2 regions of the Pseudomonas parafulva genome follow, and region 1 is predicted to be linked to the other one. Evidence: predicted binding sites of a transcription regulator. Region 1 holds the regulator's gene; the other holds the start of a gene.
The links. The regulator sigma-54, encoded in region 1, starts transcription at its own class of promoters, with help from an activator protein. The targets are predictions, from matches to a motif close to ANTGGCATNNANNTTGCTNT.
Positions count from the first base shown of each region.

Region 2: glnA (type I glutamate--ammonia ligase) is a predicted target of sigma-54. The motif match lies at 2,934-2,953, and genes of this name have one in related genera.

Region 1 is NZ_CP019952.1:3,696,073-3,703,919, forward strand. It holds gene mlaE (lipid asymmetry maintenance ABC transporter permease subunit MlaE) at 1-162, opposite strand, end outside; gene B2J77_RS16600 (ATP-binding cassette domain-containing protein) at 162-971, opposite strand; gene B2J77_RS16605 (KpsF/GutQ family sugar-phosphate isomerase) at 1,219-2,193, shown strand; gene B2J77_RS16610 (KdsC family phosphatase) at 2,205-2,729, shown strand; gene lptC (LPS export ABC transporter periplasmic protein LptC) at 2,738-3,310, shown strand; gene lptA (lipopolysaccharide transport periplasmic protein LptA) at 3,297-3,821, shown strand; gene lptB (LPS export ABC transporter ATP-binding protein) at 3,822-4,547, shown strand; gene B2J77_RS16630 (RNA polymerase factor sigma-54) at 4,723-6,216, shown strand; gene hpf (ribosome hibernation-promoting factor, HPF/YfiA family) at 6,298-6,606, shown strand; gene ptsN (PTS IIA-like nitrogen regulatory protein PtsN) at 6,619-7,083, shown strand; gene rapZ (RNase adapter RapZ) at 7,086-7,847, shown strand, end outside.
Region 2 is NZ_CP019952.1:353,913-361,759, forward strand. It holds gene glnL (nitrogen regulation protein NR(II)) at 1-481, opposite strand, end outside; gene B2J77_RS01540 (chorismate mutase) at 736-1,278, opposite strand; gene glnA (type I glutamate--ammonia ligase) at 1,430-2,836, opposite strand; gene thiI (tRNA uracil 4-sulfurtransferase ThiI) at 3,305-4,759, shown strand; gene typA (translational GTPase TypA) at 4,886-6,706, shown strand; gene B2J77_RS01560 (2OG-Fe(II) oxygenase) at 7,061-7,645, shown strand; gene B2J77_RS01565 (hypothetical protein) at 7,652-7,847, shown strand, end outside.

The sequences.
Region 1 (7,847 bases):
CGAATACAGTTGGCGAGTGAGCAACTGAAAGCCGCCGCCGATGCCGCCGCGCCCAACCAGCGCATGGAACAGAAACAGGCAGGACCGCCCCAGCACCGCCAGCACGTCAATGGCCGAGCGCCCCAGCAGGCGCACACGTTCAAGAATGGATTTCTGACGCATCAGCGCGCCCCCAGCAGGTCGGCGCGGTAATCGGGCGCAGGGAAGTGGAACGGCACGGGGCCATCGGGATCGCCTTTCATGAACTGGCGAATGCGCGGGTTATCCGAACCCATCAATTCGTCCGGGGTACCTTGCCCCAGCACCTGGCCATCGCCCACCACATAGATGTAGTCGGCGATGCTGGCAGTTTCTGCCAGGTCATGGGACACCACGATGCTGGTAATGCCCAGGGCATCGTTGAGCAGGCGGATCAGGCGCACCAGCACACCCATGGCGATCGGGTCCTGGCCCACGAAGGGCTCGTCGTACATGAGGATCTGCGGGTCCAGTGCGATGGCCCGGGCCAGGGCCACGCGCCGCTTCATGCCGCCGGACAGTTCGTCCGGCATCAGGTCGATGGCGCCGCGCAAGCCTACTGCCTGCAGTTTCATCAGCACGATGTCGCGAATCATCTCGTCTGGCAGTTGGGTGTGCACGCGCAGGGGGAACGCCACGTTCTCGAAGACATCGAGGTCGGTGAACAGGGCGCCGCTCTGGAACAGCACGCCCATCTGCTTGCGTGCATCGAACAGGTCACTGCGTGAAAGCGCCGGCAGGTTCTGCCCGGCCACCCACACTTCCCCGCTTGCAGGGCGCAGTTGCGCACCCATCAGACGAAGCAACGTGGTCTTGCCGCAACCCGATGGCCCCATGATGCCGGTGACCTTGCCGCGTGGGATACGGATGTCGACATTGTTGAAAATGCTGCGTGAACCGCGTTTGAAGGTAACCCCCTTCAACTCGACCGCGCAGGCGCTATCCACACTCATCTAGACTCCTTGCTAGTGCAGCCCTGTCCTAGTGGACGCCAGCCTTCATCGGGAAGGCACACGCCCCGGGCCAGGCCGAATAGCCGCGAACTATAACACCGCTCTGAACGCCGCCCCAAGGCCGTACCGCCCGCTGTTCAGCTAGTCGACAGCGTTTGGGGATATTGCCTACGACAATCGAAAGCGTGAGGGTTTCAATCATTACCGCTATAATCGCCGCCTTTTTATCAGACACTGCTTTTTCGACATGAGCCAATCCAGCGAGCTGATCCAATCCGCCCAGCGCACCCTGCGCCTGGAACTCGAGGCCGTCACGGCCCTGATCGAGCGTATCGGCGACGACTTCGTCAAGGCCTGCGAGCTGATCCTGGCCAGCAAGGGCCGGGTCGTGGTGGTCGGCATGGGCAAGTCCGGGCATATCGGCAACAAGATCGCCGCCACCCTGGCCAGCACCGGCACGCCAGCCTTCTTCGTGCACCCGGCCGAAGCCAGTCACGGCGACATGGGCATGATCACCCGCGACGACGTGATTCTCGCGCTGTCGAACTCCGGCAGCACTGCCGAAATCATCACCTTGCTACCACTGATCAAGCGCCTGGGCATCAAGCTGGTGAGCCTGACCGGCAACCCGGCCTCTTCCCTGGCCCAGGCCGCCGACGTCAACCTTGACGCCAGCGTCGCCCAGGAAGCCTGCCCGCTGAACCTGGCACCCACATCCTCTACTACCGCCTCGCTGGTACTGGGGGATGCCCTTGCCATCGCCCTGCTCGAAGCACGCGGGTTCACGGCCGAAGACTTTGCGTTCTCGCACCCCGGCGGTGCACTGGGACGCAGGCTGCTGCTAAAGGTCGAGAACGTGATGCATGCCGGCGACGACCTGCCCAGGGTCACGCGCGGCACGCTGCTCAAGGACGCCCTGCTTGAAATGTCCCGCAAAGGCCTGGGCATGACCGTGATCATCGAAAACGATGGCACCCTGGCCGGCGTCTTCACCGACGGCGACCTGCGCCGCAGCCTGGACCGCAACATCGATGTGCGCACCGCCTTGATCGAGGAGGTGATGACGGTACACGGCAAGACTGCGCGGGCTGAAATGCTGGCTGCCGAGGCACTGAAAATCATGGAAGACAACAAGATTGGCGCATTGGTGGTGGTGGACGCCCACGACCGCCCCACCGGCGCCCTGAACATGCACGATCTGCTGCGCGCTGGCGTACTGTGAGGAGCTCCACGATGAATCAGGATCTGATACAACGCGCCAAGACCGTCAAACTGGCGGTCTTCGACGTCGATGGCGTGCTCACCGACGGGCGCCTCTATTTTCTTGAGGACGGCAGCGAGTTCAAGACCTTCAATACCCTCGACGGGCATGGCATCAAGATGCTGATGGCATCAGGCGTCACCACCGCGATCATCAGCGGACGCAAGACACCGGTCGTCGAGCGCAGGGCGAAGAACCTGGGTATCGCGCATCTGTATCAGGGGCGCGAGGACAAACTCGTGGTGCTCGACGGCCTGCTCGCCGAGCTGGGCCTGAGCTATGATCAGGTGGCCTATCTTGGCGACGACCTGCCGGACTTGCCGGTCATTCGTCGCGTGGCACTGGGCATGGCCGTGGCCAATGCGGCGCCGTTCGTGCGCGAACACGCTCATGGCGTGACCCAGGCCCGCGGTGGCGAAGGTGCCGCGCGCGAATTCTGCGAACTCATCATGCAGGCCCAGGGCACCCTGGATGCTGCCAACGCCAACTACCTTTAAGGTTGCCCATGTTCAGCAAGAAAGCCAGAAACATCGTGCTGCTCGGGGTCATTGCGGCCCTGCTGGTGGCCGTCGGCTACTGGAACGTCAGCCCGGAGAGTTTCCTGGAGAAGCCAGTCGCCCAGGTCGACGAAAGCGCCATCGACTACTACGCCATCAACGCCCACAGCGTCCAGTTTCTGCCCGATGGCAGGCTCCAGTACGAAATGACCGCCGACAAAGTCGAACATCTCAAGGCCAGCGAGGTCACGATGTTGACCACGCCGGACTTGCACCTGTACCGCGGCACGGCGTTCCCGTGGCATGTACAAAGCACCCGCGCCGAGGTCAACCCCGATGGCAGCGAGGTCGAGTTGATCGACAATGTGCGCGTTGCCCGCACTGACGAACAGAAGCGTGAGACCATCATCACCAGCTCGCGCATGACCGTGTTCCCGCAGAAGCAATATGCGCAGACCGAGCAAGCCGTTAGAATCGACGGCGCCGGTGGGACGACCACGGGCAAAGGAATGAAAGCGTACCTGAAAGAAGGCAGGATGGACCTGCTCTCTAACGTAAGAGGACAGTATGAGGCTCGTTAAAACCCTCCCCCTTTTGCTCAGCCTGAGCGCAGCACTGGGAAGCGCGAGCGCCCTCGCCCTGCCGAACGACCGTGACCAGCCGATTCGCATCCAGGCCGACAATGCGCACCTGGACGACAAGAAAGGCGTGGCCACCTACACCGGTGACGTGATCATCACCCAGGGCTCGATGATGATCAAAGGCAACACCGTGACCATCACTCGCACGAACGGTGGCGATATCGACGTGGTTACTTCGGTGGGCAACCTGGCCTACTTCGAGCAGCAACAAAGCGCGTCCAAGGCGGACAAGATGAAAGGCTGGGGCGTTACCATCCAGTACCAGGCCCAGAGAGACCTGGTGGTACTTACCGACCGAGCCAAGGTGGAGAACGAAGGCAACACCACCGAAGGCGAGAAAATCGTCTACAACACCCAGACACAAGTGGCCACTGCCGGTCGGGGTGGCAACGTAACCACGCCGCGTCAGCGCATCGACATGGTGATCCAGCCCAAGAAGAAGGCCGAGTAAATGGCAACCCTCAAAGCCCAGCACCTGGCCAAGAGCTACAAGGGCCGCCAGGTCGTGCGAGACGTCAGCCTGTCGATCGACAGCGGTCAGATCGTCGGCCTGCTCGGCCCCAACGGCGCCGGCAAGACCACGTGCTTCTACATGATCGTCGGCCTGGTTCAGGCCGATCAGGGTCGCGTGCTGATCGACAGCCTCGATGTCAGCCACCAGCCCATGCACGGTCGCGCCCAGGCCGGTATCGGCTATCTTCCGCAGGAAGCGTCGATCTTCCGCAAGCTGACTGTGGCCGACAACATCAAGGCGATCCTGGAAACCCGCAAGGACCTCGACCGCGAGGGCCAGCGCCAGGCGCTCGAAAGTCTGCTCCAGGAATTCCACATCACCCACATTCGCGACAACCTGGGCATGAGCCTGTCCGGTGGTGAGCGCCGACGGGTCGAGATTGCGCGGGCATTGGCAACCGCGCCAAAATTCATTCTGCTCGACGAGCCCTTCGCAGGCGTAGACCCGATTTCGGTCGGCGATATCAAGCAGATCATTCATCACCTCAAGGCCAAGGGCATCGGTGTGCTGATCACGGACCACAACGTGCGTGAAACGCTCGATATCTGTGAAACGGCCTACATCGTCAACGACGGTCGCCTGATCGCCGAGGGCGATGCCCAGACCATCCTGGCCAATGACCTGGTGAAAGAAGTTTACCTGGGGCACGAGTTCAGGCTTTGATCAAGACGCGCGCCTTGGGCACGGACAAAGACGCCCACAAGTTGGGCCAAGTTGTTACAGTGCTCTAGGCAAACGCTACAATTTAAGGCATAAATCTTGCTTGAAATGGCGCCCCGGCGCCCTCGTGTAGTGGAAGGCGCATGTGCGCCGGCGAACAAGGTACAAAGCATCTGCCATGAAACCATCGCTCGTCCTAAAAATGGGCCAGCAACTGACGATGACACCGCAGTTGCAACAGGCCATCCGCCTGCTCCAGCTTTCCACCCTGGACCTTCAGCAGGAAATCCAGGAAGCCCTGGAGTCCAATCCGATGCTCGAGCGCCAGGAAGACGGCGACGACTTCGACAACACCGACCCCATGGCGGATAACGCCGAGAACAAACCCACCAGCGACGTTCAGGACAACAGCTTCCAGGAAACCACTGCCAGCGCCGAGAACCTCGAGGACGGCGAGTGGAACGAACGCATTCCCAACGAGCTTCCCGTCGACACCGCCTGGGAAGACATCTACCAGACAAGCGCCAGCAGCCTGCCGAGCAATGACGACGACGAGTGGGATTTCACTACCCGCACTTCGGCTGGGGAGAGCTTGCAAAGCCACCTGCTGTGGCAGTTGAACCTTGCCCCGATGTCCGACACCGACCGCCTCATTGCAGTCACCTTGATCGACAGCATCAACAACCAGGGCTACCTGGAAGACAGCCTGGACGAGATTTGTGCAGGGTTTGACCCCGAGCTCGACATCGAGCTGGACGAAGTCGAGGCAGTGCTGCACCGCATCCAGCAATTCGAACCTGCCGGTGTGGGCGCCCGTACGCTGGGCGAATGCCTGTTGCTACAACTGCGCCAGCTGCCGGCCAGCACCCCGTGGATGACCGAGGCCATGCGCCTGGTCAGCGACTTCATCGATCTGCTGGGAAGCCGCGACTACAGCCAGCTCATGCGCCGCATGAAACTCAAGGAAGACGAGCTGCGCCAGGTCATCGAACTGGTGCAGAGCCTTAACCCTCGCCCAGGGTCGCAAATCGAGTCCAGCGAGCCCGAGTACGTGGTGCCGGATGTGATCGTGCGCAAGGACAGCGAGCGATGGCTGGTGGAACTGAACCAGGAGGCGGTGCCACGTCTGCGCGTGAACGCGCAATACGCCGGGTTCGTGCGCCGCGCCGACACCAGTGCCGACAACACCTTCATGCGCAACCAGCTGCAGGAAGCCCGCTGGTTCATCAAGAGCCTGCAAAGTCGTAACGAAACCTTGATGAAGGTGGCTACGCAGATCGTCGAGCACCAGCGCGGCTTCCTGGACCACGGCGACGAGGCGATGAAGCCGCTGGTGCTGCATGACATCGCAGAAGCCGTGGGCATGCACGAATCGACCATTTCCCGGGTCACCACCCAGAAGTACATGCACACGCCGCGTGGCATCTACGAGCTGAAATACTTTTTCTCGAGCCACGTCAGCACCTCCGAGGGCGGTGAATGCTCGTCCACGGCGATCCGCGCGATCATCAAGAAACTGGTTGCGGCGGAAAATCAGAAAAAGCCATTGAGTGACAGCAAGATCGCTGGTTTACTGGAGGCACAAGGCATCCAGGTCGCCCGTCGCACCGTCGCCAAGTACCGCGAGTCCCTGGGTATCGCACCCTCGAGCGAGCGCAAGCGATTGATGTAGCCCCTGAGATGTGCCACCGCGTTTGTGTGGCAGGTGCAACACCTGCCTCTTTGATGCACGGGCAACAAAAGGAGAAGCTGTATGCAAGTCAATATCAGTGGACAGCATGTAGAAGTCACCCAGCCAATGCGCGATTACGTGCTCGAAAAGCTCGCCCGCGTGGAGAGTCACTTCGACAAGATCACTAACGTGCAGGTCATCATGAAAGTCGAGAAGCTGCAGCAGAAGGTCGAAGCGACCTTGCAGATTCCTGGCGGTGAAGTGGTAGCCAACGCCGAACACGAAGACATGTATGCAGCGATCGACGCCTTGGCCGACAAGCTCGACCGCCAACTGAAAAAACACAAGGAAAAACAGCAAAGCCTGCTGCAAGGTGCAGCAGCCCGCTGATCCCCCTCATCCATGATCCGACTTGAAACCATCCTGACCCCCGGCCGTTCCCTCGTGAACGTGCCGGGCGGCAGCAAGAAGCGCGCCCTTGAAAAGGTCGCCACCCTGATTGCCGATCAAGTGCCTGAACTTGAAATGCAAGACGTCTTCGAAAAACTGGTGGCCCGCGAAAAGTTGGGCTCTACCGGTTTCGGTAATGGCATCGCCATTCCCCATTGCCGCCTTGAAGGGTGCTCCTCACCGGTCAGCGCCCTTCTGCACCTCGACGCGCCTATTGATTATGACGCGATCGATGGCGCGCCCGTGGACCTGCTTTTCGTTCTGCTGGTTCCGGTTGCGGCCACCGACGCCCATCTTGAACTGCTGCGCCAGATAGCCAGCATGCTCGATCGCAAGGACGTTCGTGATCGCTTGCGTGCAGCCCAGAGCAGCGAGGCCTTGTTCCAGGTCGTCCTGGACGTGCAGAACGAGCATTGAACATGCGCTTGATCATCGTCAGTGGCCGGTCCGGCTCCGGTAAGAGCACGGCCCTCGATGTCCTTGAAGACAACGGATTCTACTGCATCGACAACCTGCCCGCCGGGTTGCTGCCGCAGTTGGCGGAAAGCGCGTTGCTCAACACCGAGTTGCCGCAGCCCAAGGTTGCCGTATCGATTGACGCGCGTAACCTGCCGAGCCATTTGTCGCGTTTTCCCGAACTGCTTGAACAAGCGCGTGCCCGTCACATCCAGTGCGACGTGCTGTACCTCGATGCCGACGAAGACACGTTGCTCAAGCGCTTCTCCGAAACCCGCCGGCGCCACCCGTTGACCAATGCTGATCGCTCACTGGCCGAGGCGATCCGCGTCGAACGGGATTTGCTGGGGCCGATCGCCGATCTGGCCGACCTCAAGATCGATACCACCCGCCTGAATCTCTATCAGTTGCGCGACTCGATCAAGCTACGCCTGTTGGACAAGCCAGAGCCGGGTACGGCTTTTCTAGTGGAGTCATTCGGCTTCAAGCGGGGTATGCCGGTCGATGCCGACCTGGTGTTCGACGTGCGTTGCCTGCCCAACCCCTACTGGAAGCCAGAGCTGCGCGGGCACTCCGGCCTTGAACAGCCCGTGATTGATTACCTCGCCGCCCAGCCGGACGTCGAAGAGATGTTCACCGACATTTCCAGCTACCTGCTCAAGTGGCTGCCACGGTTCGCCGCCAGCAACCGTGCCTATGTCACCATCGCCATCGGATGCACTGGC
Region 2 (7,847 bases), 1.3 Mb from region 1:
GACGCGCCAGCAATTGTGCTGCACCGCGAATACCGCCCAGCGGGTTCTTGATCTCATGGGCCAAGCCGCGCACCAGCATCTTGGTGGTCTCTTGCTTGCTCAGCTGGGCTTCTTCCTTGGTGATGCGCAGCAGGCGATCGCGCGGGTGGACCTCCAGCAAGAGCAAGGTCTGGCCCAGGTGCAGGATTGGTGTGACGGCATAGTCCACCGTGATGGTCTGCCCCGTCAGCGAGGTCAACTGGGCTTCACGCTTGGTGAAGGGGTGCGCCTGCTCCACGGCCTGACGCAGCGAACTCAACGCTTCGGTGGACTCGGTGAACAGTTCGCTGATGAACTGCCCGTGACTGCGCTGGCCACTGACGGCTAGCAGCATTTCGGCGGCCGGGTTCATGTACTCCAGCCGCAGCTCGGCATTGAGCAGCAGCGTGGCCGTGGTCAGGTTGTCCAAAAGCAGACGGTGTTGTGCATCGCTGATGGTCATGGTGCGGCGTCGACCTCTTTCGGTGCTTGCTGGCAAAGGAGGCGCGCGATGCGCGACACATCCAGTGGTGGCTGTTGGTCTGGAAATGCAAGAAACAAACCAAGGCGCCGAAAAGAGGCAGATTCGACAGAATCCTGTGAGTTTTCGCCCAGATTCGCACCAGAAGACACTGCATTAACGTTTCAGGTGCCTCATTATGGCTTGAATCGCAGTGCGGCCATGGAATTGCTGCACCATTTTGGAGCATAGGGTGTTTAAGACGGATCGCAAAGCTGGCCAGTTGCCCTGATCATGCCCTGCTTCATCAGCGGTGCACTTGGCCGGCTCGCAATAGCGGTGGCCACGCTTCGTGCGCAGGCCTGACCGTCCTGACGCCTGAATGCCGCGAGCTGTTTAAGCAACTGACCTTCTAGCCTGTCCAGCTTCGGGCGAATGACGGTCTGCAGGTCCGCCCGAAGGTTGTCCGGCGCCCGCCCTTCCAGGCGCCATTGGTGAAGCAGGGTGTACTGCACGAGCTTGTTGGCTTCTATCTGGTCGGCAAAAAAGGCTTCGGCATCGTGCGGGGCCAGGCCCAGCCCGGGCGCGGCCACCTGCACGCGCGCCAAGACTGCTTGCTCGCGGTCAGTGGCTTGCACGGGTTGCTCTTTGTCCCATTTGTGCAGGGCAACGGCCTGTGCAATGGCCAGGCGCTGCTCAATGGTATCTAGCAACGGCTCAAGAGCAGGGTGCCGCGGTGAAGCGGCGCTGCAGCCGCTCAAGCTGAACGCGGTGAGCAGGCAAAGCAGTCGATTGCGCATGGGGTGCCTCCTTAGGATGGAGGCTTGATTTTGAGAGGGAAGGGCAACGGATCGAGGTAGGCAACTTCCGAAATGCTTGAAGTCCAAAACGCAAACGGCCTCCCAAGGGAGGCCGTTTCGATCATGTCATCGGCGCCAGGCGCCGATCAGATCAGCAGCTGTAGTACAGCTCGTATTCAAGCGGGTGAACGAAGGTGCGGACCTTGATTTCTTCTTCGCTCTTGAGCTCGATGAACGCGTCGATGAAGTCGTCGGAGAAGACGCCGCCCTTGGTCAGGAACGCACGACCTTTGTCCAGCTCTTCCAGCGCTTCTTTCAAGCTGCCGCACACCTGCGGGATGTCCTTGGCTTCTTCAGGCGGCAGGTCATACAGGTTTTTGTCGGCTGCATCGCCTGGGTGGATCTTGTTCTGGATGCCGTCCAGGCCAGCCATCAGCAAGGCCGCGAAGGCCAGGTACGGGTTGGCCGATGGGTCCGGGAAGCGCGCTTCGATACGGCGGGCTTTCGGGCTGCCAACATAGGGAATACGGATCGAAGCCGAACGGTTGCGCGCCGAGTAGGCCAGCATTACCGGTGCTTCGAAACCTGGGACCAGACGCTTGTACGAGTTGGTCGACGGGTTGGTGAAGCCGTTCAGGGCCTTACCGTGCTTGATGATGCCGCCGATGAAGTACAGGGCGGTGTCAGACAGGCCGGCATAGCCTTCACCTGCGAAGGTGTTCTTGCCGTCTTTCCAGATCGACATGTGCACGTGCATGCCCGAGCCGTTGTCGCCGTACAGCGGCTTTGGCATGAAGGTCGCGGTGCGGCCGTAGGCGTCGGCAACATTGTGCACGACATACTTAAGAGCCTGGACTTCGTCGGCCTTCTTCACCAGGGTGTTGAACTTGACGCCGATTTCGTTCTGGCCGGCAGTGGCCACTTCGTGGTGGTGCACTTCGACCAGTTGGCCCATTTCTTCCAGTGCGTTGCACATGGCAGTACGGATTTCGTGGTCGTGGTCGAAGGGTGGCACGGGGAAGTAGCCACCTTTGACGCCTGGACGGTGGCCTTTGTTGCCGCCTTCGATATCGGCACCGGTCATCCACGAGCCTTGCTCGGAGAAGATCTTGAACATCGAGCCGGAGATGTCCGACTGGAACTTCACTTCTTCGAAGATGAAGAATTCAGGCTCTGGGCCGGCGAACACGGTATCACCGATGCCAGTGCTCTTGAGGTATTCCTCTGCGCGCTTGGCGATCGCACGTGGGTCGCGGTCGTAGCCCTGCATGCTCGACGGGTCGACGATGTCACAGGTGATGATCAGCGTCGGCTCTTCGGTGAACGGATCCAAAACGGCAGTTTCGTCCACCGGCATCAGGATCATGTCGGAGGCTTCGATGCCTTTCCAGCCAGCGATGGAGGAGCCGTCGAACATCTTGCCGACTTCGAAGAAGTCTTCGTCCAACGCATCACGCGCCGGCATGGTCACGTGGTGCTGAGTACCTTTGGTGTCCGTGAAACGCAGATCAATCCACTTGACGTCATGATCTTTGATGAGCTGAACCGACTTCGACATGTTGTCCTCCGGATGGTCTAGGGCACGGTTGGCCGCCGCCCTGGAAAAAGGGTGTTGCCGGGCGCGGATAGTCGGCCAAGCTTACCTGCCTCACAAGGGAGCAAATTGCATGCCAGTGCTCGAAAATGGCGAGGTCTGGACAGAAGGAGGCGTTTACGGGCATCTGGCTGGGGCTGCAGATGAAAAAGTGCACCCTTACGATGCGATTTTTTTGAGTTTCGCACCAATAGGGTGCGTCGGATTGGATGGCTGTGAGCTGGCCATGTTCCAGGTATGGGTTCAACCAGATGCTATGCGCCGTCTACCCCTACCATGCAGATACCTCCTCAAGCCCCAAAGCGCGGTGTCTGAAGGTGGTCTCCTGCATTTTTCTGCAAGCTTCTGCTCAAAAGTTGGTCAAATCCTGAGCAATTTCCGATATAATTCGCGCCCCTCATTTTCGGCAGGCCCTGCGCGCGCTGTAAACCAATGAAACTTATCGTCAAAGTCTTCCCAGAGATCACCATCAAGAGCCGGCCGGTGCGCAAGCGCTTCATCCGTCAGCTCGCCAAGAACATCCGCAACGTGCTCAAGGATCTGGATCCTGAGCTCGTGGTCGATGGTGTCTGGGACAACCTCGAAGTGATCACCCGCATCGAGGACGACAAGGTTCAGCGCGAGATCGTCGAGCGCCTGACCTGTACACCGGGTATCACCCACTTCCTGCAGGTCGAGGAGTACCCCCTGGGTGACTTCGACGACATCGTTGCCAAGTGCAAGCAGCACTTCGGTCACCTGCTGGCCGGCAAGCACTTTGCGGTGCGTTGCAAGCGCGGTGGGCACCATGACTTCACGTCGATGGACGTTGATCGCTACGTTGGCAGCCAGTTGCGTCAGCAGTGCGGTGCGGCCGGTATCACGTTGAAGAACCCGGATGTGCTGGTACGCATCGAAATTCGCAACCAGCGCCTGTTCGTGATCCACAACCAGCACCAGGGGATCGGCGGTTACCCGCTTGGCGCCCTGGAGCAGACCTTGGTCCTGATGTCCGGCGGCTTCGACTCTACCGTGGCCGCCTACCAGATGATGCGTCGCGGCCTGATGACGCACTTCTGCTTCTTCAACCTCGGCGGACGTGCCCACGAACTGGGCGTGATGGAAGTGGCACATTTCCTTTGGAAGAAGTACGGCAGCAGCCAGCGCGTACTGTTCATCAGCGTGCCCTTCGAGGAAGTGGTCGGCGAGATCCTCAACAAGGTCGACAACAGCTACATGGGCGTCACCCTCAAACGCATGATGCTGCGCGCCGCAACGCGCATGGCCGAGCGACTCGAGATCAACGCACTGGTGACCGGCGAAGCCATATCCCAAGTGTCCAGCCAGACCCTGCCGAACCTGTCGATCATCGACTCGGCCACCGACATGCTGGTGCTGCGCCCTCTGCTGGCGACCCACAAGCAGGACATCATCGACCAGGCCAACGCCATCGGGACCGCCGATTTCGCCAAGCACATGCCTGAGTACTGCGGCGTGATTTCGGTGAACCCGACCACCCATGCCAAGCGTCACCGCATGGAGCACGAAGAAAAGCAGTTCGAGATGCAGGTGCTCGAGCGCGCCATTGAGCGCGCCAAGTTCATCTCCATCGACCATGTGATCGATGAGCTGGGCAAGGGCATCGAGATCGAAGAAGTGGCCGAGGCATTGCCGGGCCAGATCGTCATCGATATCCGCCACCCCGACGCCCAGGAGGACGAGCCTCTGGCGATCAACGGTATCGAAGTCCAGGCGCTCCCGTTCTATGCCATCAACAGCAAGTTCAAGCACCTGGACCCCACGCGCCAGTACTTGCTGTATTGCGACAAAGGTGTGATGAGCCGTCTGCACGCACACCACCTGCTCAGTGAGGGACATGCCAATGTGCGTGTTTATCGTCCGGCATAAGACGCCAGGGCTGTATGGCGGCAGCATCCGCCATCGCCCTCCCGACCTACGGGCCCGCTGAGCCTCAAACGTACTTATTCGCCGCCTACACTGGCGGCAACCGAATCCTCTGATCGAGATACAGTTGTGATCGAAAATCTGCGTAACATCGCCATCATCGCCCACGTTGACCATGGTAAAACCACCCTGGTCGACAAACTCCTGCGCCAGTCGGGCACGCTCGAGCGTAACGAGCTCAACGACGAGCGCGTGATGGACTCCAACGACCAGGAAAAAGAGCGCGGCATTACCATTCTGGCGAAGAACACCGCCATCAACTGGAACGGCTACCACATCAACATCGTCGACACCCCCGGCCACGCCGACTTCGGTGGCGAGGTTGAGCGTGTGATGTCGATGGTCGACTCCGTGCTGCTGCTGGTCGATGCCCAGGACGGCCCGATGCCACAGACCCGCTTCGTGACCAAGAAGGCGTTCGAAGCTGGCCTCAAGCCAATCGTGGTCATCAACAAGGTCGACCGTCCGGGCGCGCGTCCTGACTGGGTTCTGGACCAGATCTTCGATCTGTTCGACAATCTGGGCGCCACCGATGAGCAGCTGGACTTCAAAGTCGTCTACGCCTCGGCCCTGAACGGCATCGCCGGCCTGGACCACACCGATATGGCCGAAGACATGACCCCGCTGTATCAGTCGATCATCGACAACGTACCTGCGCCTTCGGTTGACCGTGACGGCCCGTTCCAGATGCAAATCTCGGCACTGGACTATAACAGCTTCCTCGGCGTGATCGGCGTTGGCCGCATCGCCCGTGGTCGCGTCAAGCCCAACACCCCGGTTGTCGCCATCGACACCAACGGCAAGAAGCGTAACGGTCGTATCCTGAAGCTGATGGGCCACCACGGTCTGCACCGCGTCGACGTTGAAGAAGCCCAGGCTGGCGACATCGTCTGCATCAGCGGTTTCGACGAGCTGTTCATCTCCGACACCCTGTGTGACCCAACCGCGGTCGAGGCGATGAAGCCACTGACCGTTGACGAGCCAACCGTATCCATGACCTTCCAGGTCAACGATTCGCCGTTCTGCGGCAAGGAAGGCAAGTTCGTCACCAGCCGGAACATCAAGGACCGTCTGGACAAGGAACTGCTGTACAACGTGGCCCTGCGCGTTCAGGAAACCGATTCCCCTGACAAGTTCAAGGTATCGGGCCGTGGCGAGCTGCACCTGTCGGTACTGATCGAAACCATGCGTCGCGAAGGCTTCGAGATGGCTGTGGGCCGTCCGGAAGTGATCATTCGTGAAGTCGACGGCGTCAAGCAAGAGCCGTTCGAAAACGTCACCATCGACATCCCTGAAGAATCCCAGGGCAAGGTCATGGAAGAGATGGGCCTGCGTAAGGGCGACCTGACCAACATGGTTCCGGATGGCAAAGGCCGTGTGCGCCTTGAGTACAACATCCCGGCCCGTGGCCTGATCGGTTTCCGTAACCAGTTCCTGACCCTGACCAACGGTGCAGGCATCCTGACCTCGATCTTCGATCGCTACGACACCATGAAGTCGGGCCAGATGTCCGGCCGTCTGAACGGTGTCCTGGTATCGGTCGAGACCGGCAAGGCCCTGACCTACTCCCTGGAAACCCTGCAGGCGCGCGGCAAGCTGTTCGTCGAGCACGGTCAGGAAATCTACGGTGGTCAGATCATCGGCCTGAACAGCCGCGACAACGACCTGGGCGTGAACCCGACCAAAGGCAAGAAGCTCGACAACATGCGTGCTTCGGGCAAGGACGAAGTCATCGCCCTGGTTCCGCCAGTTCGCCACACCCTGGAACAGGCCCTGGAATTCATCCAGGACGACGAGCTGTGCGAAGTCACGCCTAAGTCGATCCGTCTGCGCAAGAAGATCCTGGACGAAGGCGAGCGTACCCGCGCGGCCAAGAAAGCCAAGAACTGAGTTAGCTCAGGCTCAATGAAAACGCCCCCGGTCGAAAGGCCGGGGGCGTTTTTTTATGTCCAATTCTGAGTCAATGCAAAAATAGGTGTTGCCTTTGATGTCTCGCGTGCGCTGTTCTTTTATCTTTATGCTCAGAAAATACTTATGACAACGGTAGGCGTTTAGGTAGGTGTCAGACCGAAAAATTAGTTTTATGCAGTGGAATACAGAAATCGTTATTAGAACCAAATACTCTATCTCAGCTAGGGTAAGGTAAAGGCAGCCGCTGAGTACCTGCTTCCATGTGTGCGAAAGTCTAGAGGTGTTTTAGCTTACAGTCTCCAATCGCTAATTTGAGATCAGGAGATTGAAATCATGGCGGCATTGAATGTTTGCAAAGATATCTGTGTGATTGATAATGGCATAACGGACGAAGAGCACACGAAAATACTCAAGCTCCTCACTGGCGCAACGTGGCGTTATGGCTGGCCCTATCCTTATGCTCCCCTTGATCGGCCATGTTGGCATAGTTTTATTGCTGGTACTCGCAGGAACGAGTTGGAAGATTGTGAACAAGAATTACGAGAGCGAACAGACTGGGGTTTCCTGGCGGATATCTGGGCGCGTATCAAAGCTGCGCACATGCCCTCGGCGACACTGTTAGGTGTGTACGCCAATGGTCAAACCAGCAGTCAGGATGGTCCTATTCATCGTGACAATACAGTCGAGGCACCAGGGAAAACCGTAATGCTGTTCTGCAGTGAGTACTGGGCCACTTGCTGGGGCGGGGAGTTGGTGTTCTACGACGCTGACAAAGAAAGTATCGTCCTGTCGATACAGCCCAAGCCGAGGCGGGTTGTCGTTTTCAATGGGGAAGTGCCGCATGCCGCTCGGGCACCTGGTGTGAGTTGTAACCGGCTACGTATGAGCATCGCCTTCAAGACCCTGATAAGGGAGTAGCGAAAGATGGCCAAAACACTAGAAATTATCTTGGGCTACGTTGAGAAACCGGTGGCAGTGGGTGCAGCATCTACTTCCCTGACGGATCAGTACAATAGCGACAAGTCAGGGTTTGCTCTCGTGAACCAGAGTGCCCAGGCTGGCGCTGCGGTCGCAGGTGTAACATCAATTGTGAAACTGACTGCGGGTTTTACGCCCTTTC